DNA from 2 places in the Bacillus sp. FAU18 genome. Region 1 is predicted to be linked to the other one. Evidence: a T-box and tRNA genes for the amino acid it is inferred to sense, from the RefSeq annotation. Region 1 holds a T-box; the other holds one or more tRNA genes.

Evidence for each region. The T-box of region 1 lies ahead of thrS (threonine--tRNA ligase). A T-box ahead of a tRNA ligase gene usually reads a tRNA of that ligase, here a tRNA-Thr.
Region 2: it has a tRNA-Thr gene. The T-box ahead of thrS (threonine--tRNA ligase) is inferred to sense a tRNA for this amino acid. The anticodon was not compared.

What each region holds. Positions count from the first base shown of each region.
Region 1 covers NZ_JBVYHZ010000004.1:1,731,793-1,747,792, forward strand. The annotation lists gene rapF (response regulator aspartate phosphatase RapF) at 1-1,041, shown strand, start outside; gene phrF (phosphatase RapF inhibitor PhrF) at 1,025-1,144, shown strand; gene AC0OMU_RS20005 (hypothetical protein) at 1,372-1,848, shown strand; gene AC0OMU_RS20010 (hypothetical protein) at 2,108-2,794, shown strand; gene AC0OMU_RS20015 (ABC transporter ATP-binding protein) at 4,271-4,918, shown strand; gene AC0OMU_RS20020 (hypothetical protein) at 4,911-5,474, shown strand; gene speB (agmatinase) at 5,766-6,638, opposite strand; gene speE (spermidine synthase) at 6,699-7,529, opposite strand; gene AC0OMU_RS20035 (transglycosylase domain-containing protein) at 7,732-9,807, shown strand; gene AC0OMU_RS20040 (YwhD family protein) at 10,101-10,652, opposite strand; gene AC0OMU_RS20045 (site-2 protease family protein) at 10,634-11,293, opposite strand; gene AC0OMU_RS20050 (2-hydroxymuconate tautomerase) at 11,402-11,590, shown strand; gene AC0OMU_RS20055 (MarR family transcriptional regulator) at 11,633-12,052, opposite strand; gene thrS (threonine--tRNA ligase) at 12,172-14,088, opposite strand; T-box leader at 14,142-14,363, opposite strand; T-box leader at 14,395-14,616, opposite strand; T-box leader at 14,650-14,878, opposite strand; gene AC0OMU_RS20065 (MFS transporter) at 14,925-16,000, opposite strand, start outside.
Region 2 covers NZ_JBVYHZ010000004.1:973,570-989,569, reverse strand. The annotation lists rRNA gene AC0OMU_RS16195 (16S ribosomal RNA) at 1-546, shown strand, start outside; rRNA gene AC0OMU_RS16190 (23S ribosomal RNA) at 717-3,644, shown strand; rRNA gene rrf (5S ribosomal RNA) at 3,700-3,815, shown strand; tRNA gene AC0OMU_RS16180 (tRNA-Val) at 3,838-3,913, shown strand; tRNA gene AC0OMU_RS16175 (tRNA-Thr) at 3,946-4,021, shown strand; tRNA gene AC0OMU_RS16170 (tRNA-Lys) at 4,059-4,134, shown strand; tRNA gene AC0OMU_RS16165 (tRNA-Leu) at 4,145-4,231, shown strand; tRNA gene AC0OMU_RS16160 (tRNA-Gly) at 4,237-4,311, shown strand; tRNA gene AC0OMU_RS16155 (tRNA-Leu) at 4,326-4,411, shown strand; tRNA gene AC0OMU_RS16150 (tRNA-Arg) at 4,421-4,497, shown strand; tRNA gene AC0OMU_RS16145 (tRNA-Pro) at 4,513-4,589, shown strand; tRNA gene AC0OMU_RS16140 (tRNA-Ala) at 4,595-4,667, shown strand; tRNA gene AC0OMU_RS16135 (tRNA-Met) at 4,688-4,764, shown strand; tRNA gene AC0OMU_RS16130 (tRNA-Ile) at 4,767-4,843, shown strand; tRNA gene AC0OMU_RS16125 (tRNA-Ser) at 4,850-4,942, shown strand; tRNA gene AC0OMU_RS16120 (tRNA-Met) at 4,960-5,036, shown strand; tRNA gene AC0OMU_RS16115 (tRNA-Asp) at 5,048-5,124, shown strand; tRNA gene AC0OMU_RS16110 (tRNA-Phe) at 5,137-5,212, shown strand; tRNA gene AC0OMU_RS16105 (tRNA-His) at 5,230-5,305, shown strand; tRNA gene AC0OMU_RS16100 (tRNA-Gly) at 5,316-5,389, shown strand; tRNA gene AC0OMU_RS16095 (tRNA-Ile) at 5,405-5,481, shown strand; tRNA gene AC0OMU_RS16090 (tRNA-Asn) at 5,494-5,568, shown strand; tRNA gene AC0OMU_RS16085 (tRNA-Ser) at 5,572-5,662, shown strand; tRNA gene AC0OMU_RS16080 (tRNA-Glu) at 5,688-5,759, shown strand; gene glgB (1,4-alpha-glucan branching enzyme) at 5,991-7,874, shown strand; gene AC0OMU_RS16070 (glucose-1-phosphate adenylyltransferase) at 7,871-9,013, shown strand; gene glgD (glucose-1-phosphate adenylyltransferase subunit GlgD) at 9,037-10,068, shown strand; gene glgA (glycogen synthase GlgA) at 10,065-11,519, shown strand; gene glgP (glycogen phosphorylase GlgP) at 11,506-13,902, shown strand; gene AC0OMU_RS16050 (TspO/MBR family protein) at 13,934-14,401, opposite strand; gene cotI (spore coat kinase CotI) at 14,481-15,554, opposite strand; gene cotSA (spore coat protein CotSA) at 15,744-16,000, shown strand, end outside.

The DNA.
Region 1 (16,000 bases):
ATCAAGCAAGAGCTGGATCACATGGAAGAAGATCAAGACCTTCATTTGTACTATTCACTAATGGAGTTTCGGCACAACCTGATGCTTGAGTACCTTGAACCGTTAGAAAAAATGAGGATTGAGGAACAGCCGAGACTGTCTGATCTGCTGCTTGAGATTGATAAAAAACAGGCTCGTTTAACTGGTCTGCTTGAGTACTATTTTAATTTCTTCAGAGGCATGTATGAGCTGGACCAGCGGGAATATCTGTCGGCTATTAAATTTTTCAAGAAGGCCGAAAGCAAGCTGATATTCGTTAAGGATCGGATAGAGAAAGCTGAGTTTTTCTTTAAGATGTCTGAATCTTATTACTATATGAAACAAACGTATTTTTCAATGGACTATGCACGGCAAGCATATGAAATATACAAAGAAAATGAAGCTTATAATATAAGATTGCTGCAGTGTCATTCTTTATTTGCCACCAATTTTTTAGATTTAAAACAGTATGAGGATGCCATCTCACATTTTCAAAAAGCTTATTCTATGGCAGAAGCTGAAAAGCAGCCCCAATTAATGGGAAGAACTTTGTACAATATCGGGCTTTGTAAAAACAGCCAAAGCCAATATGAGGATGCCATAACTTATTTCAAAAGAGCAATAGCTGTTTTTGAAGAATCAAATATTCTTCCTTCCTTACCTCAAGCGTATTTTTTAATTACACAGATCCATTATAAATTAGGAAAAATGGATAAAGCTCATGAATATCATAGTAAGGGAATGGCTTATTCACAAAAGGCCGAAGATGTAATATATTTATCAGAGTTTGAATTTTTGAAATCTTTATACTTATCAGGCCCGGATGAAGAAGCAATTCAAGGATTTTTTGATTTTCTCGAAAGTAAAATGTTGTATGCTGATCTTGAAGATTTCGCTATTGATGTGGCAAAATATTATCATGAACGTAAAAATTTTCAAAAAGCTTCTGCTTATTTTTTGAAGGTGGAACAAGTAAGGCAACTTATTCAAGGAGGAGTGAGTTTGTATGAAATTGAAGTCTAAACTATTACTCTCTTGTCTGGCTCTATGCACTGTGTTCGTGGCAACAACTATTGCAAATGCACCTACACACCAAATTGAAGTTGCACAACGAGGAATGATTTAAACACTTAAAATATAAAAAGGGAAATGTTATTTCGTTAACATTTCCCTTTTTATATTTATTCACTTAGAAATTTATCAGTCTTTTCACTTCCTTTAAATTAAATATTAATAAACAAATGAATTTTTTCCTTAAATTTCATTTACTTTTCCTGTATTATACATTATTATATATAGGACTTAAGTTATCTTTAATCTTCAATTGAAGAATACTCGGAGGAATAATAACAAATGAAATTTACAGTTAAAAAACATATAAGTAAAATGTTTATAATATTTGGGCTTGCTGTTTCATCTTTTGGAGTCACAAGTGCTGTGCATGCCGCTGCCAATACTTCTGATTCAACTGTCCATTTTACTTTTAGAGTATGGTCTCCTTATGATTATACAACTGCACGCAGAAAACAGAACAAAAGCTCTATGTATATGAAAGTGATAAGCTCTGACAAGAACAGCAGTTTTAATGTTTGGACTGAAGCAGATGCTAACGTTCACTCTAAAGGACGAGACTGGAAAAACGTATCTGGAAAAAAACATGAAGGAGAGGTAAAGCCAGGAAACACTTATTTATTTGTGAACACAGCAGTTGAAAGTTATGGTAAAAATGTTCCCGTTCGATTTGGTGGTTACAGCTGGGAAAATAATGCGTACAAAACAAATTGGAGTCCTGACAGTGTTAAACCTAAAGGCAAATACATAGAATATTAATGGAATTTTGCTTCTAAATAGGGTTTGAGCGGTTTTACGATATGTAAAACCGCTTTTTAAAGTTTATTTTTCCCTTAAATTAATCATGATGATTTATAAATGTGGTAATATATGAAAATGATTACCTTAATTCATTTTAATAACAGGAGGTATAAATATGACCTATTTTTTCATTTACAGGCTTCTAAAAAGCAAGACACTATATTTTTCACTTATATTTAGTACTCTCATAGTACTATACCAGTACTTGGATATTGTAGTGTTTAATAATCATTCAAATCTGCCTTACGAAGTTCACAAATCACCTTTTTTATCGAACATATTACAGGGTAATTCTGTTATTCCTTCAACAGTATGGTTGATGATACTTCCTATTTTGGCTACCTTGCCAATTACAAGTATATATAGATTTGATGTGAATTCTGGATATTTTATGAACACTATAATAAAAACAACTAAAAGCAAATACTTTAATACACTTATCGTGTTTAATTTCTTGTGCTCTTTTTTGATTATTATAATTCCTTTAAGTATTAATTTATATTTATTTTTGATGACTTATCCATCCATTAAACCTGATGGAATCATAAATTACATGCAAAATGTGGTTTCTAATGGTAGTGACCTTGCTAACATTTATTATGAACATCCACTGCTCTATACGTTAATCCTAATACTTATAAATGGACTATACGGTGCTATCTTATCAACAGTCGGGCTATCTTTTTCTTTTTTCATTAAAAAAACTTATTTTGTATATATTATACCGTTTGTTGTGAATTTACTTGGCATTACTATCTTGAATCCAGATTATAATCCTCAAAGATATATTATTAATAAAAATGGTTTTTTTAATTTACAAATTTTTTCTTTATTAAACTTAGTATTAATTATATTAGGTCTTTTAATATTTTTATGGGGTAAAAAGCGCCGTGTTTTATTATAATCTTTTAAAACAAAAATTCATAAGCAAATATTTTGGTTTTTCTATACTCTTTTCTATCAATGCTATAATTATATTTATATTTTTTAAGAGATCAATACAGACGCAAAATGACCATATTATCGATCAAATCTTTACATATCAGCACCTTGTATTATTGATAGCTCCATTAATTGTAGTATTTACTCTATTAGTGTCTTCCGATTATTTCATGGATCATGCCGTGATTCGGCTGAATAGTTCATTTAAGATAGTAGGGTACTATTTCCTTAAAAGCATTTCTTTTTCAGCTATACTAGGCATTATTGTTATGGGAGAAATCTATATATTGTGCTTTACATATAATATTGATAATAATCTGTTAACTGTTAGTAATTTTTCAACTCATGTATTCGCCTATATATTCATTGCTTACTTGACATCGTTTTTAATCCTTTTAACAAATCAAATATTAGTTGTAATAATAGAAATAATTTTATTTTTGTTTGATTATCTAGAATGTAACGGCATTCTCTTCTTAAACGGATTTTTATTAAATTTTGATGATTTAAAGGATCTATTGGTATTCAGAGTAGGGCTGATGTTTATTTTGTTCGGAGTGTGTATTCAAATAGTTAAAAAACAAGACTATTTGAGGCCTAACGACCAGAAAGGAACGTACTAATGCATTCTATTTTTCATTTGTTAAAAAGGGATATTATGATGAGGCTGCATGATTGTAAAGCAACTTTTCTTTTTATAAGTTTAGCAGCTTTGCTAGTCTATTTTGTTTCTTTTTGGAATAGTTATAAATCTGGCCAACTAGACCAGCACAATCTTTTAAATAATTATATGAATGTCTTTCATTCACTAAACTTTTTTGAATTACATGAGCTTTATTCACAACATAAATTTTCAATCCCCTTTACGTGGATTTGCCTTCAGCTATTCCCTTTACTTATTATTGGGCATTTTTCATATAATGACTTTCAAAAATCAGGAACTTTATTAATACCTAAATTAAACAATAAATTAGCTTTTTGGTTAAGCAAAGTGTTTTCCTTATGGTTTTTTTGCTTGATAATCTGGATTGTCTGGTTTTCATTCTATTTCATTTTCTTTCTAATATTCAAAGGTACAATAACAATTGGAGAGATCAAACCTGTTCTTTCTTTAATGTTAATTCAATATTCAGTGACAGCTGTTTATACTCTAGTTTTTGAAACATTAACGTATTTCTTTTCGTTTATTATTTCATTAGTTATTTCAATTGTGTATCTCATCATATCCATATTTGTTCATTCAAAATTCTTTTTTACCTCGTTAGCCATACCAGGCAGATGGTATTTCGCCGATCATTCATCAATAAATATGAGTTATTCTAATGGCTCTGCTATTCATTTGCCAATATTTATTGGTGTAATTGCTTTATTTTGCATCTCATGCTGCTTTGTAGGAATGATTCGCATAAAAAAAAATAGACATTTTAGGAGATTAATTATGACTGCATTTATAGAATGTACAAATGTATATAAGAAGTTAAAAGGAAATCTTGTACTTAATGATATTAATTTAACTATCAAAAAAAATGAGTTTGTAGTATTAAAAGGACATAATGGCTCTGGAAAAACAATGATTTTAAGAGCAATCGCAGGGCTTTTAAAATTAACCAAAGGGCAAATTATTGTCAATAATCTCATTATAGGGAAAGATACAGATTTTTCTATAAATACTGGGATATTAATTGAATATCCCAGTTTTATACCTGTCTATACCGGTTATCAAAATTTGAAATTCTTAGCTTCAATTAATAAGAAAGTTTCAGACCAAGAGATCCGAAAAATGATAGAGCAAGTAGGATTAGATCCTGAAGACAACCGTAAGGTAAAACGTTATTCCTTAGGAATGAAGCAACGTTTAGGCCTAGCACAAGCACTAATGGAGTCTCCATCACTGCTGCTTTTAGATGAACCGACTAACGCACTCGACAAAAAAGGAATTCAGCTAATCACTGATTTATTGAAAAAAGAAAAAGAAAAGGGAACTACAATAGTCGTTGCAAGTCATGATGAAACCCTGACTGAAAATAATATTGTAGACAGAGTTATACATATTAGCAATGGTAGACTGGGTGAGGATAATGAATAAACGAGCAATATTGTTAATAACCATTTTTTTAATTATTGTTGCTGGTAGTAGTTTTCGTTATTATAAACTGAATAATCATAATGATAATTACTCTCCTCATATCACAAACCTTCCGAAAAATCGTATGATCGATACGGGTGCCGGGATTACTTATCATGTTCTCAAACCATTAAAACCAATTGAATTTATGGATGAGGATCTTAATATGAAAAGATTGTTATACATTTTGCCGCTGGATATAACAAATACATCCAAGCACGAAATAACGCTGGAACAGCTCTCACCTGATGGAATGAAATATCTTTTTTTTGGTGGCTTTGATCACTATTACAATTTAATGGCGTATAATTTAGATCTTCCAGAAAAGTATCAATTCAATACTTCAATTCCTGCTGGGAAAACTATACGAGGCTATGTCGGTTTGAAAATGACAAAAGGCAAAGACGTAAACTTTAACTATAAAAATTTTGATCCCACAACCTCTAAATTATTTGTTTATTATTCCTTGATAAACAAATCAAATAAAAGGATAACATATAAATTCCCACTTAATTAATCTTGTATTACAATTCAGGAAATCAATTCATATTTCCTGAATTGTATTTTTATATTCTCTTCCTTCTCTCCTGAAAAGTTAAATTATAGAATTCAATATCTTTCAATTTAATTTTCATCTATATTGATATTATGATTGCCAACACCGCTTCAATAATTTTCATTGAAAATCATAATAATTCAAAACCTCTTATCTCCTTAATTCATTCCACTTTAAGCACCTATTAAGATTGAAAAAAATAAAACAAGCCCGTACTGAATGGCTTATACCAGTCAACACGGGCCTACCTTCTTATTTCACAAACCCAAGCAGCATTTCACGGATGATTTTGCTGGCTGTGTTTGCCGTTTGCTCTGAGTGGTCATACACCGGTGCTACTTCCACTAAATCAGCGCCCTTTACGTTTACCTCTGAACGCGCAATTTCATGGACGGATGCAAGCAATTCTTTAGACGTGATGCCGCCGGCGTCAACCGTTCCTGTACCCGGTGCGTGTGCAGGGTCTAATACGTCAATGTCAATTGTGACATAAACCGGACGGCCCGCCAGCTTCGGAAGCACCTCTTTCAGCGGTTCAAGCACTTCAAATTTTGAGATGTGCATGCCGTTTTCCTTCGCCCATTCAAACTCTTCTTTCATGCCGGAACGGATTCCAAATGAATACACATTGTGCGGTCCGATCAATTCTGCCGCCTTACGGATCGGCGTGGAGTGAGAAAGCGGTTCTCCCTCATAATCAACACGAAGATCTGTATGTGCGTCAAAATGGATAATCGCAAGGTCTGGGTATTTCTTGTACATTGCTTTAATGACAGGCCATGACACGAGGTGCTCCCCGCCCATACCCATTGGGAACTTCCCTTTTTCTAAAATGCTGTCCACGTACTCTTCAATCATATCCAGGCTTCGCTGCGGATTTCCGAACGGCAGCGGAATGTCGCCGGCGTCAAAGAAGTTCAAGTCAGCCAGATCGCGGTCTAAATATGGGCTGTATTCCTCAAGGCCGATTGACACCTCACGGATTCTGCTTGGACCAAAGCGTGAGCCCGGGCGATAGCTGACTGTCCAGTCCATCGGCATGCCGTAAAGAATGGCGTCCGCCTCTTCCCACTCGGGACGGCTCGCGATAAATACTTTTCCTGAATAAGCTTCATCAAATCTCATCTATAATACCCTCGCTTTCCTGTAAAAAAGCGCAAGATTCGCTCCTGCGCCATACCTTCATTATTTAATCAGGTCACTCACAAATTTCGGCAGAACAAATGCCGCTTTATGAATATCTTTTGTGTAATATTTCGTCTCAATATCGAAGAAACGGCTGTCTTCCACTGCAAGCGGATCATATTTTTTCGAGCCAATTGTAAATGTCCACAAACCGCTTGGATATGTCGGAATGTTCGCCGTATACAGCTTCGTAATCGGGAAGATTTCCTTCACGTCGCGCTGTACATTTGTGATTAATTCGGGTGTAAACCATGGGTTGTCCGTCTGCGCAACGAAAATACCGTCTTCTTTCAGCGCTTTTGCGATTCCTGCGTAGAATCCTTTTGTAAACAGGTTTACAGCCGGTCCGACTGGTTCAGTTGAATCTACCATAATGACGTCGTATTGATTTTCAGATTTTGCAATGTGCATAAATCCGTCATCTACCTGCACGTCAACGCGCGGATCATCCAGTTTGCCTGCGATAGAAGGAAGGAACTTTTTAGAGTATTCGATCACCTTGCCGTCAATATCTACAAGTGTCGCTTTTTTCACGCTTGGATGCTTCAGGATTTCTCTGATAACGCCGCCATCACCGCCGCCGACTACAAGAACGTGCTCCGGATTTGGGTGCGTAAATAATGGCACATGCGCCACCATTTCGTGATAAACGAATTCGTCTTTTTCAGATGTCATCACCATGCCGTCCAAAAACAGCATGTTGCCGAACTCTTCTGTTTCCACCATTTCTAAATGCTGAAACTCCGTTTGTTCTGTATGTAACGTCTTGTTAACCTTCATCGTAATGCCAAAGTTTTTCGTCTGCTTCTCTGTGTACCAAAGTTCGCTCAATTGTCATCTCCCTTTCGAGGCTGTATTCATTTATTGTAAGCGTCTTATCAGCTTTTATTCTCGGTTGAAATCTCATTTTCACCTAAGGAAAAAGTATAGAGGATGGCGGGGAAAAAGTAAAGATGCGTCCTGTTCTGCGATGTTTAAAAACGATCTTTTTTTCTCATAATAGTAGAAACATAAAAAAAGGGGGGAACCCGTTGTGGATGCAATGACAAATAAACGGCTGAGACTGACGCTGAAAACCGTTCGCGCCTTTATCTTTTTAGGGGCTTTTGCGGCCTTGGCGGCAGCTGCCGTGTTTATGACTGTCATTTTGATAGCCAAATACCAGGGCGCTCCCTCGGTGCAAGTGCCGCAATCCACGATTTTGTATGCGAGTGACGGCTCAAAGCTCGGGGAAACGAACTACGGCGAAAAGCGCTATTGGGTCCCCTTAAAGGACATGAATCCGACGATCGTAAAAGCGACAGTGGCGATTGAGGACCAGAATTTCTACGATCATCACGGCTTTGATTATAAACGCATGGCCGGCGCGGCGCTTGCTGACCTGAAAGCATTTGCCAAGGTTCAGGGTGCAAGCACCATCACCCAGCAATATGCGAGAAACTTATACCTTGAACACGACAAAACGTGGAAACGGAAATGGAATGAGGCGTTCTATACGATCCGTCTGGAACAAAACTATTCTAAGGACGAGATATTAGAAGGCTATTTAAATACGATTTACTACGGACACGGCGCCTACGGCATTGAAGCAGCTTCCCGCCTGTATTTCGGCAAGCATGCCAAAAACCTGACGGATGCGGAGGCGGCGCTTCTGGCAGGAATCCCGAAAGGACCTTCCGGCTATTCACCGTATGTCAATGAGACGAAGGCCAAGGAGCGCCAGAAAACGATTGTGCGGATGATGGAAAAGCAGCAGATGATCAGCCAAAAGAAAGCGGATGAACTGATCAAGGAACCTCTTTCCTATCAGCCTTTGAATAAACAAGTTTCCAAGAGAAAGGCTCCTTATTTCTATGACAATGCGATGAGAGAGCTGGAGAAAAAGCTCGGCATGACACGGGAGCATATTGAAACGAGCGGGTTAAACGTCTATACAACGGTAGATAAACGGATGCAGCGCATCGCCGAGGAGACCATTACCGAAACGGTTAACGCGGGCTCTGACATTCAAGTCGGGTTTTCAGCCATTGATCCCCGCACCGGAAACGTTCTCGCTCTTGTCGGCGGCAGGGATTATCAAAAAAGCCCGTTTGACCGGACGACACAGGCGAAGCGCCAGCCTGCTTCGACGATCAAGCCGCTGCTGTACTATAAAGCGATTCAGAGCGGATTTACGCCAGTCACTTTGATGAAAAGCGAAGAAACCGAGTTTCAAATTGACGCAAAGGGAGAAACCTATTCTCCAAGCAACTATAACGGATACTATGCCAACAAGCCGATTACGCTTCTGCAGGCGCTGGCGCTTTCCGACAATATCTACGCTGTGAAAACGCATCTTTTTCTCGGCACGAACAAACTTGTAAAGACGGCAAAGGAATTTGGCATTACCGCCCATCTTCAAGCACTGCCGTCTCTGGCACTCGGCACCGAACCCGTACGCCCGATTGAGATGGTCAACGCCTATGCCATGCTCGCAAATGGCGGAAAGAAAATCGAACCGACTTTTATTTCAAGGGTAACGGACGCAGCCGGCCACGTGCTGTACGAAAACCCGAATCAGCATAAACAGGTGCTTGATGAAAAAGCCGCTTTTGTCACAGCGAGTATGATGACAGGCATGTTTGATACCGATTTAAATGGATATACGTCGGTTACGGGGCGAACGATAGCCAACCGCCTGACAAGAACGTATGCCGGAAAATCAGGAACCACCAGCGCAGACAGCTGGATGATCGGCTTCAATCCGAAGCTGGCCGCAGGTGTTTGGACCGGCTATGACAAAAACAGCACCATCGACTCGGTCGAAGAAAAAAGCTATGCTAAAACCATTTGGGCGGACTTCATGGAGGACGCGCTCAAAGGCGAACCAGAAACCGCGTTCAAGCCGCCAAAAGGCGTAACCGGTGTGTACATTGATCCGGAAACAGGCTACTCATCAGGTCCCGGCTGTGCCGCTAAGCATTACACATATTTTGTGAAAGGCACAGAACCAGCAAACGTGTGCTACGGGGCAGAACCCGCAAAACAAACAAAAGACCGGCTTCCATCCAAAGAAAAGCCCGCTTCCGAGAAAAAGTGGTGGGACAAATGGCTGGGGCGACATCATTGAAAATAACCCGGCTCCTCGGAGGCCGGGTTATTCGTATGGTTCCTTCATAATCGATGGAAGAATGTTAGACAATCGAGCTGAACAATCAGTTTTGGGATAAAGTGGTGAATTTCTTATTTCTTCGACGCCGGCTTTCATCTCCCAGTCGCCGACTCATATCCCCCTAAAAAATGAAAAACCCCGAGTCTTGTTTCGGCTCGGGATTTTCCATGTCCTATTTCTGTATCACCAGTTTACTCAATGTTTACGAAAAATATCTCAAATACTTTAAAAGTTCACAGAAAATTCATAAATTAATTGTTTTCCGGAAGCAGGCTCGTTTTTAACTCATCTGAGGAACGGTCCCATAGGCCCTGATCATGCTTTTTCAGAAATTCGCCTAGTACACGCTTCGAGCTGTCGTCCATTTTATCAACGATGATTTTCCGTTTCATGGATTTATCCATCAAATTCACATGCTCAGGCAGCGACTTGTAGCCTCTTCTGATGCTTCTGTCGACCGTCATTTCACAGGCTGTCACACCAGCGTAATAAGGCCCCTCTTCTTTTCTGTCAATCGTTACCCACACAAGCCAGTATGGTTTTCCGTTCGGAACTTCTTCTTTATTCGGGAGAAATTTAATTCCTTTTTCAACGGTGCTGCGGGCATGCATGGCGCCGATGTCTACGAACGCTTCTTTTTCCTCTACATCAACGAATACGGGAGAAATGTTATCAAGGCTGAGTGCCCCTACGCCAAAACCACCGTGTCCGTCTGTCGGATCACTTTTGATAATATTAAACCCGATTGATTTTTTCTTTTTTTTCTTCCATGAAGTTCTACCTCCTACAAAAGCGGTTGAAATATCGCTGAAAACAGCTTTAAAATCGAATCTCTTCCTGCATTGAGCATCGGCCACAGCACGTAAGATCCGAGCGGTGTCACAAACAGCACCAAAAATACGATAAAGCCGTAGCTCTCCGCCTGCGTCATTTTGGCACGCACGCCCGGCGGAACGAGATCTTCTATAATTCGATAGCCATCGAGCGGAGGAAGCGGCAGCAGATTAAATAAAAACAAGACAAGATTCAGCTGTATCCAAATAGAAAAAAACTGATCCAGCCCCGTGCTGAACGCCGCAAGCATTTCCATTCCGTACGCATGCATCAACACTAACAAAAAGAAACCAATAAACGCAAGAATCAGGTTACTGACGGGCCCGGCTATAGATACGAGCACACCGGCAAGCCGGGGTTTCTTAAAGAAGCGGCGATTCACGGGAATGGGGCGCGCCCACCCGAAGCCGGCCACCAAAATCAAAATGGTTCCGAACGGATCAAGGTGTTTAATGGGATTCAGCGTCAGTCTTCCTTGTTTTTTCGCCGTATCGTCACCGAATTTGTATGCGACATAAGCGTGGGCAAGCTCGTGCATCGTAAACGACACAATTAGCGTGATGACGAGGTATGGCATTAAAGATAACGGATAATATAAGAAACGGTCCAAGTGAGATATCCCTCTTTCTCAAAATGCAAGAATTTACTTTATTCAGTATACTATAAGAAGCCTCTTTTTCTAAAGAGAGGAAACGAGATAAAGGAGGATTCAGCACCCATGCCATACGTAACTGTCAAAATGCTCGAAGGCCGTACAGACGAGCAAAAACGCAATCTTGTCGAGAAAGTAACAGAAGCCGTAAAGGAAACAACCGGTGCTTCTGAAGAAAAAATTGTTGTCTTTATAGAAGAAATGAGAAAAGACCATTATGCCGTCGCAGGCAAACGCCTGAGCGATATGGAATAATCTCTATAAAGCCGGCGCTTCGCGCACCGGCTTTTATTATCCCTATTGAGCCAGCTTCGCAATAATCGCCAAGAACGTCTCTTTCTCTTCGGCTGTTAAACGTTCAAACATGCCGTCAATCAGCTGCTGGCGGTTTTCGATCATTTGTTCAGCCGCTCCCCGGCCCGATTCAGAAAGCGTAATCCATACAGTGCGGCGGTCATTGTTATTTCTGGATCTCTCAATAAACCCTTCCTGCTCTAAATGATTCAGAGCTGTGGTCGTGGCAGAGGGAGACAGTGTGACCTCCTTCAAAATATCCTTTATGGTGCAGCTCCCATGTCTGTATATGATCCGCAGAATAAACCCTCTTACATTATTCACGTGTTTCGGAACGGTGGCTTCATCTAATTGCTTCGTGCTTTTCAAATATTTTGTAAGTGCGTGATCCAGCAAATTTGCTTCCAGTTTGTCATGGTCCATGTCAATTTCCCCATTTCGAGATGCATTCATAACATACGAACGATATGATTTACTTATTATTTTACTGATTCCGAATAGGGAAAGTCAAAAAAGCAAAATGTGAATTCACAGCTTTTATCCTACATGCCTCGATTTTCCACCTGTTTCACAAGCTTATCTTTGAATGTCTGAAAAGGAACATGTTCATTCTGCTGATGTCCGAATCGGCGGACGTTTACCGCATCCTCCTGCTCCTCATGATCTCCAAGCACCAGCACGTACGGGATTTTCTGCACCTGCGATTCTCTGATTTTATAGCCCAGCTTCTCATTGCGCTCATCAATGCCGGCTCTTATCCCCACCTGCTTCAGCTCCGCCTGCACTTTTCTGCAATAGTCTAAGTGAACGTGCGAAACCGGTATGATTTGAACCTGGAGCGGTGCGAGCCAGACTGGAAAAGCCCCGCCGTAATGCTCGATCAAAATGCCGAAGAAACGGTCGATTGAGCCGAAAACCGCTCTGTGGATGACAACGGGACGAACCTTCTCATTGAGTTCGTTGATATATGTTAAATCAAATTTTTCCGGCATTTGAAAATCAAGCTGAATTGTCGCGCATTGGTGGCTCCGTTTCAGGGCATCTTTTATGTGGAAATCAATTTTCGGCCCGTAAAACGCCCCATCACCTTCATTGATCTCATAAGAGAGGCCAAGCTCCTCAAGGACGCGTGCTAAGGCACATTCCGACGCTTCCCAAAGGCTGTCATCGCCTAATGAATCCTCCGGGCGAGTCGAAAGCTCAACTGAATACTCGAAACCAAATGTCCGATATACCTCATCAATCAGCCGAATCGCTTCTTTGATCTCACTCTCAATCTGATCCTCCCGAACGAAAATATGGGCGTCATCCTGACAGAACGTCCGAACGCGAAGCATTCCGTTTAAAGCGCCGCTGTATTCATGGCGGTGCACCTGTCCGAATTCCGCCATGCGAATCGGCAGATCCCGATAAGAATACAGGCTGTTTTTAAAAATGAGCATATGGCCGGGACAATTCATCGGCTTCATTGCGAACCTTGTATCATCCACTTCTGAAAAGTACATATTGTCGCGATAATGGTCCCAATGGCCTGACTGCTCCCATAACCGCTGATTCATCATAAACGGCGTACGCACCTCATCGTAGCCGGCATTTGTTTGCAGCTCACGCGAGAAGCGCTCCAGCTCATTGCGGACAATCTGCCCTTTCGGCAAATAAAACGGCATCCCCGGCGCTTCTTCAGAAAACATAAACAGCCCTAACTGTTTGCCGAGCTTGCGATGGTCTCGTTTTGCCGCTTCTTCCAGCATATGCAGGTGCGCATCCAAATCTTTTTTCTTTTGAAACGCAACCCCGTACACCCGCTGCAGGACTTCATTTTTGCTGTCTCCGCGCCAATAAGCGCCTGATACTCTTGTCAGTTTGAACGCCTTGATCATTCCTGTAGAAGGGAGGTGCGGCCCGCGGCACAGGTCAACGAATTCCCCTTGCTGGTACAGTGTGATATCCTCCCCACGCGGAATATCCTTTAAAATCTCAAGCTTGAGCCGCTCGTCTTTTTGTGCAAACAGCTCTTCAGCCTCTTCGTAAGAAACCTCCATACGTTTGATTTCAAGGTTTTCATTTATTATGTTTTTCATTTCTTTTTCGATGGCCTCTAAGTCTCCTGATGCCAAGCTTTTCCCCAGCTTCATGTCATAGTAGAAGCCGTCTAAAATCACAGGCCCTACCCCCAATGACACTTCGCCGTACAGCCGTTTTACTGCTTGGGCCAGCACGTGCGCTGTTGTGTGGCGAAGCACCTGCAAGCCTTCTTGTGAATCGAGTGTGACAATCGAAAGCTCAGCATCTTCCTCCAGCTTGAAACTGAGATCAACAAGCTTGCCGTTGACCTGACCTGCGGCCGCTTTCTTTTGCAGACTGGAACTGATAGAACCAGCCGCTTCTTTGATTGTGATGCCTTTCGGATATTCCTGGATCTGTCCGTCCGGAAGCTGAATGTGTACATGTTTACTCATTTTAGAACACTCCTTATTCATTGTTGTATATAAAAAAACACACCCGTCCCGCAGATAGGGACGAGTGTGTGATTAACCCGTGGTTCCACCCAAGTTCCCGACAAATACTATGTTGTCGGCTCGGTGCTGTAACGCAGCATAGACGGCATTGGATACTTCAGTTCCCCAATGCTGCTCCAAGGCGGTAAATGATATTCCTAAGCTGGGAAGCTCTCACCTTTCCTTCCCTCTCTGAAAACCGTAACTATCATTCGTGTCCTTTTCATCGCATGTATTCAATTCATAAAAAAACACACCCGTCCCACAGATAGGGACGAGTGTGTGATTAACCCGTGGTTCCACCCAAGTTCCCGACAAATACTATATTGTCGGCTCGGTGCTGTAACGCAGCATAGACGGCATTGGATACTTCAGTTCCCCAATGCTGCTCCAAGGCGGTAAATGATATTCCTAAGCTGGGAAGCTCTCACCTTTCCTTCCCTCTCTGAAAACCGTAACTATCATTCGTGTCCTTTTCAACGCATTTATGTAGTTCATATAAAAAAACACACCCATCCCTCTAAAAGGGACGAATGTGTTGATCATCCGTGGTTCCACCCAAATTCCCGATCAATTACACATGGTGATCGGCTTGAAGATGCTGTAACGCAGCATGACGGTATCAGATACTTGTTTTCCCCGATACGGCTCAAAGGCGGTAAGCTGCTTTCCCTGCGTTAGGAAGATCTCAGCTGTCCTTCCCTCTCTGGAAACCGTAAAAAGCATCTCGTGTCCTTATCAGTGCCTGTTGTTTCAATAATTTTTTATATCTTACTATATATTCCCACAAAGCGCAATCAGTGATTTACATTTTTTTCTGACGCAACAGTTCCGTTATGGGCAACCAGAAACAGCCATACAAGCAATGCAGCGAGGCTGTATGCCGCTCCCATCATCAAAAACGTAAACCCGGCACCGGCATACCAAGTGGCGGACAGATGAATAATCACCCCGGTTATCGCTACGCCGACCAAGGCTCCGATTTGCCGGTTTGTATTTAACGCCGCACCGGCGATATTCGCATGTCTTTGCCCGGCAGCCTGCATGATCACAGTTGTCATGGCAGGAACTGTAATACCGGTACAGAGGTTCATAACAGACATCAATACCGCCAGCTGCCAATAAGGAAAATCCGGAGAAATCAGCACAAACAACAGCAATGCAATGATACAGCTGACCGCCATTGATACAAACATAAGCTGCCCGGCTTCAAACCGATTCGCCAGACGGGCAAACAGCAGATTGCCGATCACGAAGACCGCCATCATCGGCAGCAGCTCCACTCCAGCCATAAAGGAACTTGCGCCTCCTGCTTCCTGCAAAAAAAGGCTGAGCATAAACATGCCGCCAAAAAGGGCGAAATTCAGCAAAAACCCGATAAATTGGGCAGCTGAGAAGCGGCCGCTTTTGTATAAGGACGCCGGCAGGATGGGTGCTTTTGCAGAAATTTCCCGCAGCAAAAACAGCACAAATGCCAAAATCGCTGCAGTAAATGCTACAAGAATCACTGGCGAGCGCCAGCCCACTGAAGGCCCCTGTATCAAAGCATAGGAAAGAAACCCGAGAGCCATCATGCCAAGCAGATGCCCAACGATGTTCACGCGGCTGCTTTTTCCCGGAACGCGGCTGAGGATTCGGTAAGCTGAAATGAGCGCAGCAGCCCCTATTGGCACATTGATCAGAAAAATACTCTGCCAGCCCGCCAACTGTACCAGCACTCCCCCGATAAAGGGCCCAAGGCCTGAAGCGGCGGAAACAAGCGCGGCCCACAGCCCAAACATTCTCGCCCGCACCCGCTCATCAGGATAAGAGGCAGCCAAAAGGCTGAGTGAGCTTGGCATAAACAAAGCTGCTCCAATTCCCTGTATGAGAC
Region 2 (16,000 bases), 760 kb from region 1:
TCCTCTGGCAATCCTAGAGATAGGACGTCCCCTTCGGGGGCAGAGTGACAGGTGGTGCATGGTTGTCGTCAGCTCGTGTCGTGAGATGTTGGGTTAAGTCCCGCAACGAGCGCAACCCTTGATCTTAGTTGCCAGCATTCAGTTGGGCACTCTAAGGTGACTGCCGGTGACAAACCGGAGGAAGGTGGGGATGACGTCAAATCATCATGCCCCTTATGACCTGGGCTACACACGTGCTACAATGGACAGAACAAAGGGCAGCGAAACCGCGAGGTTAAGCCAATCCCACAAATCTGTTCTCAGTTCGGATCGCAGTCTGCAACTCGACTGCGTGAAGCTGGAATCGCTAGTAATCGCGGATCAGCATGCCGCGGTGAATACGTTCCCGGGCCTTGTACACACCGCCCGTCACACCACGAGAGTTTGTAACACCCGAAGTCGGTGAGGTAACCTTTTAGGAGCCAGCCGCCGAAGGTGGGACAGATGATTGGGGTGAAGTCGTAACAAGGTAGCCGTATCGGAAGGTGCGGCTGGATCACCTCCTTTCTAAGGATATTATACGGAATATAAGACCTTGGGTCTTATAAACAGAACGTTCCCTGTCTTGTTTAGTTTTGAAGGATCATTCCTTCGAAACGTGTTCTTTGAAAACTAGATAACAGTAGACATCACATTCAATTAGTAACACAAGATATCACATAGTGATTCTTTTTAACGGTTAAGTTAGAAAGGGCGCACGGTGGATGCCTTGGCACTAGGAGCCGATGAAGGACGGGACGAACACCGATATGCTTCGGGGAGCTGTAAGCAAGCTTTGATCCGGAGATTTCCGAATGGGGAAACCCACCACTCGTAATGGAGTGGTATCCATATCTGAATTCATAGGATATGAGAAGGCAGACCCGGGGAACTGAAACATCTAAGTACCCGGAGGAAGAGAAAGCAAATGCGATTCCCTGAGTAGCGGCGAGCGAAACGGGATCAGCCCAAACCAAGAGGCTTGCCTCTTGGGGTTGTAGGACACTCTGTACGGAGTTACAAAAGAACGAGGTAGATGAAGAGGTCTGGAAAGGCCCGCCATAGGAGGTAACAGCCCTGTAGTCAAAACTTCGTTCTCTCCTGAGTGGATCCTGAGTACGGCGGAACACGTGAAATTCCGTCGGAATCCGGGAGGACCATCTCCCAAGGCTAAATACTCCCTAGTGACCGATAGTGAACCAGTACCGTGAGGGAAAGGTGAAAAGCACCCCGGAAGGGGAGTGAAAGAGATCCTGAAACCGTGTGCCTACAAGTAGTCAGAGCCCGTTAACGGGTGATGGCGTGCCTTTTGTAGAATGAACCGGCGAGTTACGATCCCGTGCAAGGTTAAGCAGAAGATGCGGAGCCGCAGCGAAAGCGAGTCTGAATAGGGCGCATGAGTACGTGGTCGTAGACCCGAAACCAGGTGATCTACCCATGTCCAGGGTGAAGTTCAGGTAACACTGAATGGAGGCCCGAACCCACGCACGTTGAAAAGTGCGGGGATGAGGTGTGGGTAGGGGTGAAATGCCAATCGAACCTGGAGATAGCTGGTTCTCTCCGAAATAGCTTTAGGGCTAGCCTCAAGGTAAGAGTCTTGGAGGTAGAGCACTGATTGGACTAGGGGCCCCTACCGGGTTACCGAATTCAGTCAAACTCCGAATGCCAATGACTTATCCTTGGGAGTCAGACTGCGAGTGATAAGATCCGTAGTCGAAAGGGAAACAGCCCAGACCGCCAGCTAAGGTCCCAAAGTATACGTTAAGTGGAAAAGGATGTGGAGTTGCTTAGACAACCAGGATGTTGGCTTAGAAGCAGCCACCATTTAAAGAGTGCGTAATAGCTCACTGGTCGAGTGACTCTGCGCCGAAAATGTACCGGGGCTAAACGTATCACCGAAGCTGCGGACTGTTCTTCGAACAGTGGTAGGAGAGCGTTCTAAGGGCTGTGAAGCCAGACCGGAAGGACTGGTGGAGCGCTTAGAAGTGAGAATGCCGGTATGAGTAGCGAAAGAGGGGTGAGAATCCCCTCCACCGAATGCCTAAGGTTTCCTGAGGAAGGCTCGTCCGCTCAGGGTTAGTCGGGACCTAAGCCGAGGCCGAAAGGCGTAGGCGATGGACAACAGGTTGATATTCCTGTACCACCTCCTCACCATTTGAGCAATGGGGGGACGCAGGAGGATAGGGTAAGCGCGGTATTGGATATCCGCGTCCAAGCAGTTAGGCTGGGAAATAGGCAAATCCGTTTCCCATAAGGCTGAGCTGTGATGGCGAGCGAAATATAGTAGCGAAGTTCCTGATTCCACACTGCCAAGAAAAGCCTCTAGCGAGGTGAGAGGTGCCCGTACCGCAAACCGACACAGGTAGGCGAGGAGAGAATCCTAAGGTGATCGAGAGAACTCTCGTTAAGGAACTCGGCAAAATGACCCCGTAACTTCGGGAGAAGGGGTGCTCTGTTAGGGTGCAAGCCCGAGAGAGCCGCAGTGAATAGGCCCAGGCGACTGTTTAGCAAAAACACAGGTCTCTGCGAAGCCGTAAGGCGAAGTATAGGGGCTGACGCCTGCCCGGTGCTGGAAGGTTAAGAGGAGCGCTTAGCGTAAGCGAAGGTGCGAATTGAAGCCCCAGTAAACGGCGGCCGTAACTATAACGGTCCTAAGGTAGCGAAATTCCTTGTCGGGTAAGTTCCGACCCGCACGAAAGGCGCAACGATCTGGGCACTGTCTCAACGAGAGACTCGGTGAAATTATAGTACCTGTGAAGATGCAGGTTACCCGCGACAGGACGGAAAGACCCCGTGGAGCTTTACTGCAGCCTGATATTGAATGTTGGTACAGCTTGTACAGGATAGGTAGGAGCCTTGGAAACCGGAGCGCCAGCTTCGGTGGAGGCATCGGTGGGATACTACCCTGGCTGTATTGACCTTCTAACCCGCCGCCCTTATCGGGCGGGGAGACAGTGTCAGGTGGGCAGTTTGACTGGGGCGGTCGCCTCCTAAAAGGTAACGGAGGCGCCCAAAGGTTCCCTCAGAATGGTTGGAAATCATTCGCAGAGTGTAAAGGCACAAGGGAGCTTGACTGCGAGACCTACAAGTCGAGCAGGGACGAAAGTCGGGCTTAGTGATCCGGTGGTTCCGCATGGAAGGGCCATCGCTCAACGGATAAAAGCTACCCCGGGGATAACAGGCTTATCTCCCCCAAGAGTCCACATCGACGGGGAGGTTTGGCACCTCGATGTCGGCTCATCGCATCCTGGGGCTGTAGTCGGTCCCAAGGGTTGGGCTGTTCGCCCATTAAAGCGGTACGCGAGCTGGGTTCAGAACGTCGTGAGACAGTTCGGTCCCTATCCGTCGCGGGCGCAGGAAATTTGAGAGGAGCTGTCCTTAGTACGAGAGGACCGGGATGGACGCACCGCTGGTGTACCAGTTGTTCTGCCAAGGGCATCGCTGGGTAGCTATGTGCGGACGGGATAAGTGCTGAAAGCATCTAAGCATGAAGCCCCCCTCAAGATGAGATTTCCCATTCCGCAAGGAAGTAAGATCCCTGAAAGATGATCAGGTTGATAGGTCTGAGGTGGAAGTGTGGCGACACATGGAGCTGACAGATACTAATCGATCGAGGACTTAACCATACTTTTGAATGATGTCACATCTGTTATCTAGTTTTGAGAGAACACTCTCAATTTGTTTGGTGGCGATAGCGAAGAGGTCACACCCGTTCCCATACCGAACACGGAAGTTAAGCTCTTCAGCGCCGATGGTAGTCGGGGGTTTCCCCCTGTGAGAGTAGGACGCCGCCAAGCAATTGCACGTTAGTGCAATTATGGAGGATTAGCTCAGCTGGGAGAGCATCTGCCTTACAAGCAGAGGGTCGGCGGTTCGAGCCCGTCATCCTCCACCATTTTTCATTATACATATCGGTTTTACATATATGCCGGTGTAGCTCAATTGGTAGAGCAACTGACTTGTAATCAGTAGGTTGGGGGTTCAAGTCCTCTTGCCGGCACCACTTTTATATGATATAATATTCAAGTCTCTTGTAAGAAGAGCCATTAGCTCAGTTGGTAGAGCATCTGACTTTTAATCAGAGGGTCGAAGGTTCGAGTCCTTCATGGCTCACCATTTACATGTTGCGGATGTGGCGGAATTGGCAGACGCGCTAGAATCAGGCTCTAGTGTCTTTACAGACGTGGGGGTTCAAGTCCCTTCATCCGCACCATTTCTGCGGAAGTAGTTCAGTGGTAGAACACCACCTTGCCAAGGTGGGGGTCGCGGGTTCGAATCCCGTCTTCCGCTCCAACTATACCATCCACGCCGGGGTGGTGGAATTGGCAGACACACAGGACTTAAAATCCTGCGGTAGGTGACTACCGTGCCGGTTCAAGTCCGGCCCTCGGCATTAAGTTTTGCGCCCGTAGCTCAATTGGATAGAGCGTTTGACTACGGATCAAAAGGTTAGGGGTTCGACTCCTCTCGGGCGCGCCATGATCTATATGAAATCGGGAAGTAGCTCAGCTTGGTAGAGCACATGGTTTGGGACCATGGGGTCGCAGGTTCGAATCCTGTCTTCCCGACCATTCTTGGGGCCTTAGCTCAGCTGGGAGAGCGCCTGCTTTGCACGCAGGAGGTCAGCGGTTCGATCCCGCTAGGCTCCACTTGGTTTCAAAAAATATTTGGCGGTGTAGCTCAGCTGGCTAGAGCGTACGGTTCATACCCGTGAGGTCGGGGGTTCGATCCCCTCCGCCGCTACCAATGGACCTTTAGCTCAGTTGGTTAGAGCAGACGGCTCATAACCGTCCGGTCGTAGGTTCGAGTCCTACAAGGTCCACCACTATACGGAGGAATACCCAAGTCTGGCTGAAGGGATCGGTCTTGAAAACCGACAGGGGTGTCAAAGCCCGCGGGGGTTCGAATCCCTCTTCCTCCGCCATACATATTCCTAATCATCGCGGGGTGGAGCAGTTCGGTAGCTCGTCGGGCTCATAACCCGAAGGTCGCAGGTTCAAATCCTGCCCCCGCAACCAAATTTTAAAATGGTCCGGTAGTTCAGTTGGTTAGAATGCCTGCCTGTCACGCAGGAGGTCGCGGGTTCGAGTCCCGTCCGGACCGCCATTTAAATACTTAGGCTCGGTAGCTCAGTTGGTAGAGCAACGGACTGAAAATCCGTGTGTCGGCGGTTCGATTCCGTCCCGAGCCACCATTTATCATTATATTTTGGCGGTTGTGGCGAAGTGGTTAACGCACCAGATTGTGGCTCTGGCATTCGTGGGTTCGATTCCCATCAATCGCCCCAAATAAAAATTGCGGGTGTAGTTTAGTGGTAAAACCTCAGCCTTCCAAGCTGATGTCGTGGGTTCGATTCCCATCACCCGCTCCATTTCTATATCGTCATGGGCCTGTAGCTCAGCTGGTTAGAGCGCACGCCTGATAAGCGTGAGGTCGATGGTTCGAGTCCATTCAGGCCCACCATGACTTTTGTATTCCACAGTAGCTCAGTGGTAGAGCTATCGGCTGTTAACCGATCGGTCGCAGGTTCGAATCCTGCCTGTGGAGCCAAATGGAGAAGTACTCAAGTGGCTGAAGAGGCGCCCCTGCTAAGGGTGTAGGTCGTGTAAGCGGCGCGAGGGTTCAAATCCCTCCTTCTCCGCCATATGATTACAGATATAATAATTATCGGCCCGTTGGTCAAGCGGTTAAGACACCGCCCTTTCACGGCGGTAACACGGGTTCGAATCCCGTACGGGTCATCCAGAAGCCTTGCATATCCTGCAAGGTTTTTTTGTTTTCTAAATCATGATATGTCTTAGATTTTGTTCTTTATTTTAAAAACAGACTACAAAAATCTCCATATATTTCGTTTTTCTTCAGAAAATGAAGTTAATTGTCTATAAGTATAAGCGCTTTCAGGAAAGGGCTTTTTTTTATTTCTTCGAATAAATACTATAAATGAAAACTATGATGTCAGAAAGGATGATTACATGGCCGCTGCCAGCCCGACAGCACATGATGTTTATCTTTTTCACGAAGGCAGTCTGTTTAAAAGCTATCAGCTGTTTGGCTCGCATTACCGTGAGCTGAATGGCAAAAGCGGATATGAATTCTGTGTGTGGGCGCCTCATGCGTCGGAAGTACGAGTGGCTGGAGATTTTAACAGCTGGTCTGGAGAAGAGCATGTGATGCACAGAGTGAATGATAATGGCATTTGGACGTTATTTATTCCAGGTATAGGAGAAAAGGAACGATATAAATATGAAATCGTGACGAATAACGGTGAGATCAGGCTGAAGGCAGATCCATACGCTATTTATTCAGAAGTCAGACCAAACACAGCGTCACTTACTTACAATTTGGAAGGGTATAGCTGGCAAGATCAAAAATGGCAAAAAAAACAGAAGGCTAAGATGCTGTATGAAAAACCTGTTTTCATTTATGAACTGCATCTTGGGTCTTGGAAGAAGCATTCTGATGGCAGGCATTATTCCTATAAAGAATTAAGTCAGACGCTTATCCCTTATATCAAGGAGCATGGGTTTACCCATATTGAACTGCTTCCGGTGTATGAGCATCCATATGATCGTTCATGGGGGTACCAAGGAACGGGGTATTACAGCCCGACAAGCAGGTTTGGCACACCGCATGATCTGATGAAGTTTGTTGATGAATGTCATCAACAAAATATCGGAGTCATTTTGGATTGGGTCCCCGGACATTTTTGTAAAGATGCACATGGACTCTATATGTTTGATGGAGAACCGCTTTATGAATACAAAGAAGAACGTGATCGGGAGAACTGGTTATGGGGCACGGCAAACTTTGACCTGGGAAAACCGGAAGTTCATAGTTTTTTAATTTCGAATGCGTTGTACTGGGCGGAATTCTATCATATAGATGGATTTAGGGTTGATGCAGTGGCTAATATCTTGTATTGGCCAAATCAGGATGAACGCCACACGAATCCATATGCTGTTGATTTTTTAAAAAAACTCAATCAAACCATGAGAGAGGCATATCCCCATGTGATGATGATTGCGGAAGATTCTACAGAATGGCCTCAAGTGACAGGTGCCGTTGAGGAAGGGGGGCTTGGTTTTCATTATAAATGGAATATGGGATGGATGAATGACGTACTGAAATACATGGAGACGCCGCCCGAAGAAAGGCGGCATTGTCATCAGCTTATCTCTTTTTCATTACTATATGCGTTTAGTGAGCATTTTGTATTGCCGTTTTCTCATGATGAAGTCGTATACGGAAAAAAATCACTTCTTAATAAAATGCCTGGCGACTACTGGCAGAAATTTGCCCAGTATCGGCTTTTGCTGGGCTATATGACAGTGCATCCCGGAAAGAAATTGATCTTTATGGGATCAGAGTTTGCCCAATTTGATGAATGGAAAGATACAGAACAGCTTGATTGGTTTTTGGACTCCTTCCCCATGCATCAGAAAGCCAGCGTTTTTACGCAAGATCTTCTCCGCTTTTACCAAAAAAGCAAAATCCTTTATGAGCATGACCATCGTGCACAATCGTTTGAATGGATTGATGTCCATAATGACGAACAATCAATCTTTTCTTTTATTCGTTATGGCAAAAAGCACGGTGAGGCGCTTGTCATCATTTGTAATTTTACACCCGTGGTCTATCATCAATATGATGTTGGAGTTCCTTTTTTTACTCAATACATTGAAGTGCTTAACAGTGACAGTGAAACATATGGAGGCTCAGGGCAAATCAACAAAAAGCCGTTATCGGCTAAAAAGGGAGCACTTCATCATAAACCGTGTTATATCACGATGACCATCCCCCCTTACGGCATCTCGATTTTACGGGCGGTTAAAAAAAGAGGAGAGATAAAAAGATGAAAAAACAATGTGTAGCCATGCTCCTTGCCGGCGGGAAGGGCAGCCGTCTCAGCGGATTAACAAAAAATATGGCCAAACCGGCTGTATCTTTCGGGGGAAAATACAGGATTATTGATTTTACCCTAAGCAACTGTTCTAATTCAGGCATAGACACAGTCGGGATTTTAACGCAATATCAGCCGCTTGAGCTGAATTCCTATATTGGGATCGGCAGTGCATGGGACCTGGATAGATATAATGGCGGCGTGACGGTTTTACCCCCTTATGCCGAGTCATCAGAAGTCAAATGGTATAAAGGGACGGCAAGCGCCATTTATGAAAATCTCAATTATTTGAATCAGTATGATCCTGAGTATGTACTGATTTTATCAGGAGATCACATATACAAAATGGACTACGGCAAAATGCTTGATTATCACATTGAAAAGAAAGCAGATGTGACCATCTCTGTCATCGAAGTGGGCTGGGAGGAAGCAAGCCGGTTCGGCATCATGAAGGCCAATCCAGATGGGACGATCACACATTTTGATGAAAAGCCCAAATTCCCTAAGAGCAATCTTGCCTCAATGGGAATTTATATATTCAATTGGCCGCTTTTGAAACAGTATCTTGAGATGGACGATCAAAACCCTTATTCTAGCCACGACTTCGGCAAAGACATTATTCCTCTGCTTTTGGAGGAGAAAAAGAAGCTTTCTGCTTATCCGTTCAAGGGATATTGGAAGGATGTCGGAACGGTGCAGAGCTTGTGGGAAGCCAATATGGATTTGTTAAAAGAGGACTCGGAGCTGAAGCTGTTTGAACGCAAATGGAAAATTTACTCCGTCAATCCAAATCAGCCTCCGCAATTTATTTCATCTGATGCGCAGGTTCAAGACTCGCTTGTGAACGAAGGTTGTGTTGTATATGGAAATGTGTCTCACTCCGTTCTTTTTCAAGGTGTGACTGTCGGTAAGCATACGACTGTTACATCATCCGTCATAATGCCGGATGTGACGATTGGGGAGCATGTAGTCATTGAAAATGCCATCGTTCCTAATGGGATGGTGCTGCCGGATGGCGCAGTGATTCGCTCCGAAAAAGACATTGAAGAGGTGCTGCTCGTTTCAGAGGAATTTGTAGAAAAAGAATTGATTTAATTACTGAAGAGGGGGCAGAGTCAGTGTTCAATAATCAAATGTTAGGTGTTATAGATGAAACCACATATAAGCATTCTCTTCAGGATTTAACAGCACAGCGGTCGCTCGGGGCGATCCCTTTTGCCGGCAGGTACCGTCTGATTGATTTTATGCTTTCCAACATGGTGAATGCGGATATTAGGAGTGTTGCAATTTTTCCGAAGTATCGTTACCGTTCGCTCATGGATCACCTTGGAGCGGGTAAGGAATGGGATTTGCACCGGAAAAAGGACGGCCTCTTTTTTTTCCCGTCTCCCCATCTTCATCACGAATACGATGAATTCGGGTCCTTTCGCCAGTTTTCGGACCATCTAGATTACTTCCACAGAAGCACGCAGCAATATGCTGTTATCTCCAACAGCCATACCGTATGCAACATTCAATTTCAATATGTGCTGAAACGCCATCAGGAGGTTGGCTGCGACGTCACCGAGGTATTTCAGGACGGCCAGTCGCTGCAAATCTATATCATGTCAACAACGCTTTTAAAGGATCTGATCTACGGACATAGCGAAAAAGGCTATAAAACCATTCAGGAGGCTGTTGAAAAGGAATCTTCCGCCCTGACCATTTGCCCATATGAATATTCAGGTTATGCCGCTGTCATTGATTCGGTGGAAAAATATTATACCCACAGTATGGAGCTCATTCAGCCTCGTTTTTGGCAGCAGGTGTTTTTGCCGCAGCAGCCGATCTATACAAAAGTGAAGGATGAGCCGCCTACGAAATACGGAAAGCACAGCACTGTCAAAAACTCTTTGGTGGCAAACGGCTGTGTGCTTGAAGGAGAGGTTGAAAACTGCATTTTGTTCAGGGCGGTCCATGTCGGAAAGGGTACGAAGCTGAAAAACTGTATTATTATGCAAAAAACGCAGATTGGCGAGGATTGTCTTCTTGAGCAGGTCATTTCGGATAAGGACGTTAAAATCGGCAAGGCGACGGAAGCTGCAGGAACAGCTGAGCAGCCGCTTGTATTAAGAAAAGGTTTGGTGCAAGGAGAGCTGATGAATTCTTGAAGATATTATTTGCTGTGTCAGAATGCACCCCATTTGTTAAATCAGGAGGTCTTGCCGATGTAGCAGGTGCTCTGCCAAAGGCACTTGCACGATTAGGCAATGAAGTAGCTGTGATGCTGCCGAAGTACAGCCAAATACCTGAACCGTGGAAAAAGCGTATGAAAAAAAAGGCTGAGTGTACGGTAGCTGTCGGCTGGCGTCAGCAATATTGCGGAATTGAACATATGGCCAAAGATGATGTGAATTATTACTTCATCGACAATGAGTACTATTTCAACAGGGATTCGTTGTACGGGCATTATGATGACGGTGAGCGGTTTGCCTTTTTTTCAAGAGCTGTGCTGGAGGCTGCCAAAGTTGTGAATGTTCCAGCCGATATTGTTCATACTCACGATTGGCATACAGCGATGGTCAATTATTTGCTGAAAGAGGAGTACAGAAAACATCCTTTTTATGAACGGATGAAAAGCGTGCTTACGATCCACAACCTGCAGTTTCAAGGCATATTCCCTCCTGATGTCACACATGACTTGCTGGGTCTTGAGATGGATCATTTTCATTATGAAAGGTTAGAATGCAACGGATTTGTTAATTTTATGAAGGCGGGCATCATTGCGGCTGATCATGTGACAACTGTGAGCCCCACTTACAGAAATGAAATATTGACTCCGTATTATGGTGAGCAGTTGGAACAGGTTTTGCAATATAGGGAAAATGATGTAACCGGCATATTAAATGGCATTGATGATACGTTCTATCAGCCGAAAAGCGATCCTTATATAGAGGCGCAATACGATTCAGGGGATCTTGCATGCAAGTTGGAAAACAAAACGAAGCTTCAGCGGCGGATGGGGCTTCCAGAGAAAAACGATATTCCGCTGATCAGTATGGTGACAAGGCTCACTAAACAAAAGGGGCTTGATCTTGTCCGCAGAATTATGCACGAACTTCTTGAGGAGCAAGACATACAGCTGGTTGTGCTGGGCACAGGAGAACGTGAATTTGAAGATTATTTCCGGTATGCAGAATTTGCTTTTCATGAGAAGTGCCGGGCTTATATCGGGTTTGATGAGCCGCTAGCTCATCAAATTTATGCGGGCTCTGATATGTTTTTGATGCCGTCGAAATTTGAGCCGTGCGGTTTGGGGCAGCTCATTGCTCTTCAATATGGCGCCATTCCGATTGTCAGGGAAACGGGCGGTCTTTACGACACTGTTCGTGCCTATCAGGAGGAAGAGGGAACGGGCAATGGCTTTACGTTTTCCGCCTTTAATGCGCATGATCTGAAATTTACGATTGAACGAGCGCTGTCGTTTTATCGCCAACAGGATGTATGGAAGAGCATCGTGAAGACCGCAATGAATGCAGATTACAGCTGGAGGAAGTCGGCTAAAGAGTATCAGCGTATTTTCGAGCAGGTGACAAGGAGTGGACGGGATGTTCTCGAGTAAAGAACGCTTTGCAGACTTATTTTTAAAGCGTCTGGAAATGACGTGCGGAAAAAGCTTTAAAGATTCTGCCAAGCTGGATCAATATAAAACGTTGGGCAATATGGTCAGAGAGTATATCAGCGCTGATTGGATCGAAACGAATGAAAAAAGCAGATCAAATTCCGGGAAGCAGACATATTATTTATCAATCGAATTTCTGCTCGGTCAGCTCCTTGAGCAAAACTTAATGAATCTTGGTGTTCGTGATGTTGTAGAAGCTGGTTTAAAGGAAATCGGCATCAATTTAGAGGAAATCCTTCAGATAGAGAACGATGCAGGTCTCGGCAACGGCGGGCTTGGCCGCTTGGCCGCTTGCTTTTTAGATTCTCTTGCTTCGTTGAACCTGCCTGGGCATGGGATGGGCATACGCTATAAGCATGGTTTGTTTGAGCAAAAAATTGTAGACGGGCATCAGGTGGAGCTGCCTGAGCAATGGCTGAAAAACGGGAACGTATGGGAAGTAAGGAATGCGGATCAAGCAGTAGACGTGCCGTTTTGGGGCGAAGTCCATATGACAGAAAAAAGCGGGCGCCTGCATTTTCGCCACGAACAAGCCACAATCGTTACCGCTGTTCCTTATGATATCCCGATCATCGGCTATGAAACGGGCACTGTCAATACGTTAAGGCTTTGGAACGCCGAGCCCTATGCGCATTATCACGGCGGTAATATTTTGTCTTATAAGCGGGAAACAGAAGCGGTTTCTGAATTCTTATATCCCGACGACACCCATGATGAGGGGAAAATTTTACGGTTGAAGCAGCAGTATTTTTTAGTATGCGCAAGCTTAAAAAGCATTGTGAACAATTACCGTAAAACACATAAATCCTTATCCGGCCTGCATAAAAAAGTGAGCATTCATATTAATGACACTCACCCTGCGCTTGCGGTGCCCGAGCTGATGCGGATTTTGCTCGATGAAGAGAACATGAGCTGGGAAGAAGCTTGGCATATCACTGTACATACGATTTCTTATACAAATCATACAACATTGTCAGAAGCGCTCGAGAAATGGCCGATTCATTTGTTTAAGCCGCTGCTCCCGCGAATGTACATGATTATTGAAGAGATCAATGAGAGGTTTTGCCGTGCAGTTTGGGAAAAGTATCCGGGAGACTGGAAAAGGATAGAGGACATGGCGATTACAGCGCATGGTGTTGTCAAAATGGCTCATCTGGCCATAGTAGGCAGCTACAGTGTAAATGGCGTTGCAAAAATTCATTCCGATATATTAAAGGAAAGGGAGATGCGCGACTTTCACTTGCTGTTCCCGAATCGTTTTAACAATAAGACGAATGGAATTGCCCACAGGCGCTGGCTGTTAAAAGCGAATCCAGGCTTGTCTGCCATCATTACAGAGGCGATCGGCGATGAATGGGTCAAACAGCCGGAATCACTGATCCGTTTAGAACCGTACGCCTCTGATCCTGCATTTATTGAACAGTTTCAAAACAACAAAAGCAAGAAAAAACAAGAGCTTGCCGATTTGATTTTTTGCACGGCCGGGGTGGTTGTGAACCCTGACAGCATATTTGATGTACAGGTGAAACGGCTCCATGCATATAAACGGCAGCTGCTGAATGTTCTTCACATTATGTATTTGTATAACCGCCTCAAGGAGGACGCTGGGTTTTCAATCTACCCGCAAACCTTTATTTTCGGGGCAAAGGCTTCACCAAGCTATTATTATGCCAAGAAAATCATTAAGCTGATCCATTCTGTCGCAGAAAAAGTCAATTATGATCCGGCGGTCAAACAGCTGATCAAAGTTGTTTTTTTAGAAAATTATAGAGTTTCTATGGCTGAGCGAATTTTTCCGGCATCAGACGTAAGTGAGCAAATTTCAACCGCAAGCAAGGAAGCGTCTGGTACAGGGAATATGAAGTTTATGATGAACGGGGCTTTGACGATCGGCACGCATGACGGCGCAAATATCGAGATCCTTGAGCGGGTGGGCCCTGACTGTATTTACACGTTCGGCTTAAAGGCGGATGAGGTTCTATCGTATCAGGAAAACGGCGGCTATAGATCGAGGGAATATTATCAGCATGACAGGAGAATCAGGCAGGTAGCGGATCAGCTGATCAATGGTTTTTTTGAAGGAGAAGCAGATGAATTTGAATCGATCTTTGACTCGCTGCTTCCGCATAATGATGAGTATTTTGTGCTGAAGGATTTCAGCTCATATGCAGATGCGCAGGAGCGAATTCAAGCTGATTATCAAGAGCGAAGGAAATGGTCTGAGCGTTCGATTGTAAACATTGCTCATTCTGGATATTTCTCCAGCGACCGCACGATCCGGGAATATGCGAAGGACATTTGGGGCATCAAGCCGATGATGTGAAAAAAGCCGCTGTATAAGCGGCTTTTTTTGTTCACAGATTCATTGAATTGATTGTAAAGGATAAGAACGTCGCAAATGCACTCCATAAAAAATAAGGCAAAAGAAGATAGCTTGCGGCTCTGCTGTATTTTTTGGCAATGATCAGTAATACGATTGCTGTGATGGCGACAAGCAGGCAGTCAAGCGATGCAGCCAGCAGATTTTTTTGCGTAAACTGGAAATAGCTGAATGCTTGATTGAGCACGTAATTTATCAAAAGTGTAAACCAAAAGCTTTTCGCACCTTTAAATGAAAACGCAACATATACAATGGCTGCTGAAAGGGAGATCAGGGCAAACAGGATGGCCCAAATGATGCCGATCGCAGTTCCGCTTGGTGTCCAGTCCGGTTTTTTCAATGAATTGTACCATTCTTGGTCCACAGGAAACAGGTAGCCTGCGGCTGAAAACAGCGCATATGTAATCACAAAAACGGCTAAAGCGCCGACAATCTTTTTCATATTTGCAACCTCCGCATGTATTTATTTACCCTTTATCTTATAAAGATCAAACCCCCGATATGCGGGGGAAATGATGGTCTTAAATAAGCTGCTGCAATGCGTTTGCTTTAATGCGTTCATATTCAAAAGCTGATTCTAATTCTTCCTTCGGTAAAGCAGACTTGCGGACGTATTTTTCGCGAATGACATCGTAAAGCTCGTAAGGAAAAAGCATATCAATAAACATGACTTGTTTTTGTTCTTCAGTTAATGGGGCTCTGGATTCGTATGCGTTCAGCATGACATGAAATGTTTCTTCATCCCATACGCCCGTCGTATCCAAAAGCGGAATAATCATTTTGCGCAAATCGCGAATAGGCAGATCAAATGAAACGGTATCTAAGTCAATGACCCAAATCTGTTCATTTTCCCCTAAGAGTGTATTTCCGGTTCCGTAATCCTGGTGGCAAAGGTTAGGGCTTTTTTTCAGCTGTTCAGTCCATGGAACATAGGTCGACTGCAAAAGCCGGTCTTTGATGCGCAGCCCGTCTTCAATAAAGCCATCTATCTCCTGAAGATAAAGCTGTGAGAAAGGATCTTCTTTTTCCGCCTCCGCCATCAGCTTCCACGTTTCCATCTGTTTGCACCGTTTCGTATAGTGATTCGGCCAGCGACCTAATTTGGTAAATACGGGAACGCCATTTGGCGGCTGATATCCGACGGACGCTGTATGAAAATCAGCAAGGCCTTTCATGATAAACTCCAAGTCCTGCTTTACAGTCAGCTCAAACGGTCTTCCTTCGATCCAGTCATATACGACAAATAGAAATGAGCCGTGCTTGGAATATAGGCTGCCTTTTTTGTTTGGGAGTATGCCAGGAACATTCATGCCTTTTTTCGCCAAATAGTCCTGCGCGAAAATGGAAAACAACGCTTTCTTTTCTGGCCTGTGTATTCGTTTTAGACAAACTGCGCCGGAGTCTGTGTGGACCTTCCAGACAAGCGCCATCTGGTTTCCCTGAATGACGTCTATTTTTTCAGTCTGCACATCCCATCCTTGAAGCACATTTTCAGCCAGCTCCGTTAATTTTTTTGCATCTTCTGCTGATAAAGGAAGCTCTGATGAATTCCCCTCCTCAATGACTTCATGGTTTTCTGCCATTAAAGGACACATCCTTACCTGTTTTACTCCTACCTTATGAATCAAAAGGAAAAAATGATTGAGTTATTTGACTATATTTAATAGATGAATCTGGTTGTTTACCCGTTTTGTTTTTAGGGCAGTCCCATTCCGCACAAGTTGGTTGTTCAGCCGTATCATGATTCTAACTAGTTAAAAATCATGCAGGAATGGAGGCTATGTATGAAAATAGCACTGATCGCCACAGAGAAGCTTCCTGTCCCATCGGTTCGAGGAGGCGCCATTCAAATCTACCTCGAAGCGGTTGCCCCTTTAATTGCCAAAAAACATGAGGTGACTGTGTTTTCTATTAAAGATCCGAATCTCGCTGATAGAGAGAAGGTAGACGGTGTCCATTATGTGCATTTGGATGAAGACCGTTATGAAGAAGCCGTTGGAGCAGAGCTGAAAAAGAGCCGTTTTGATCTTGTGCATGTTTG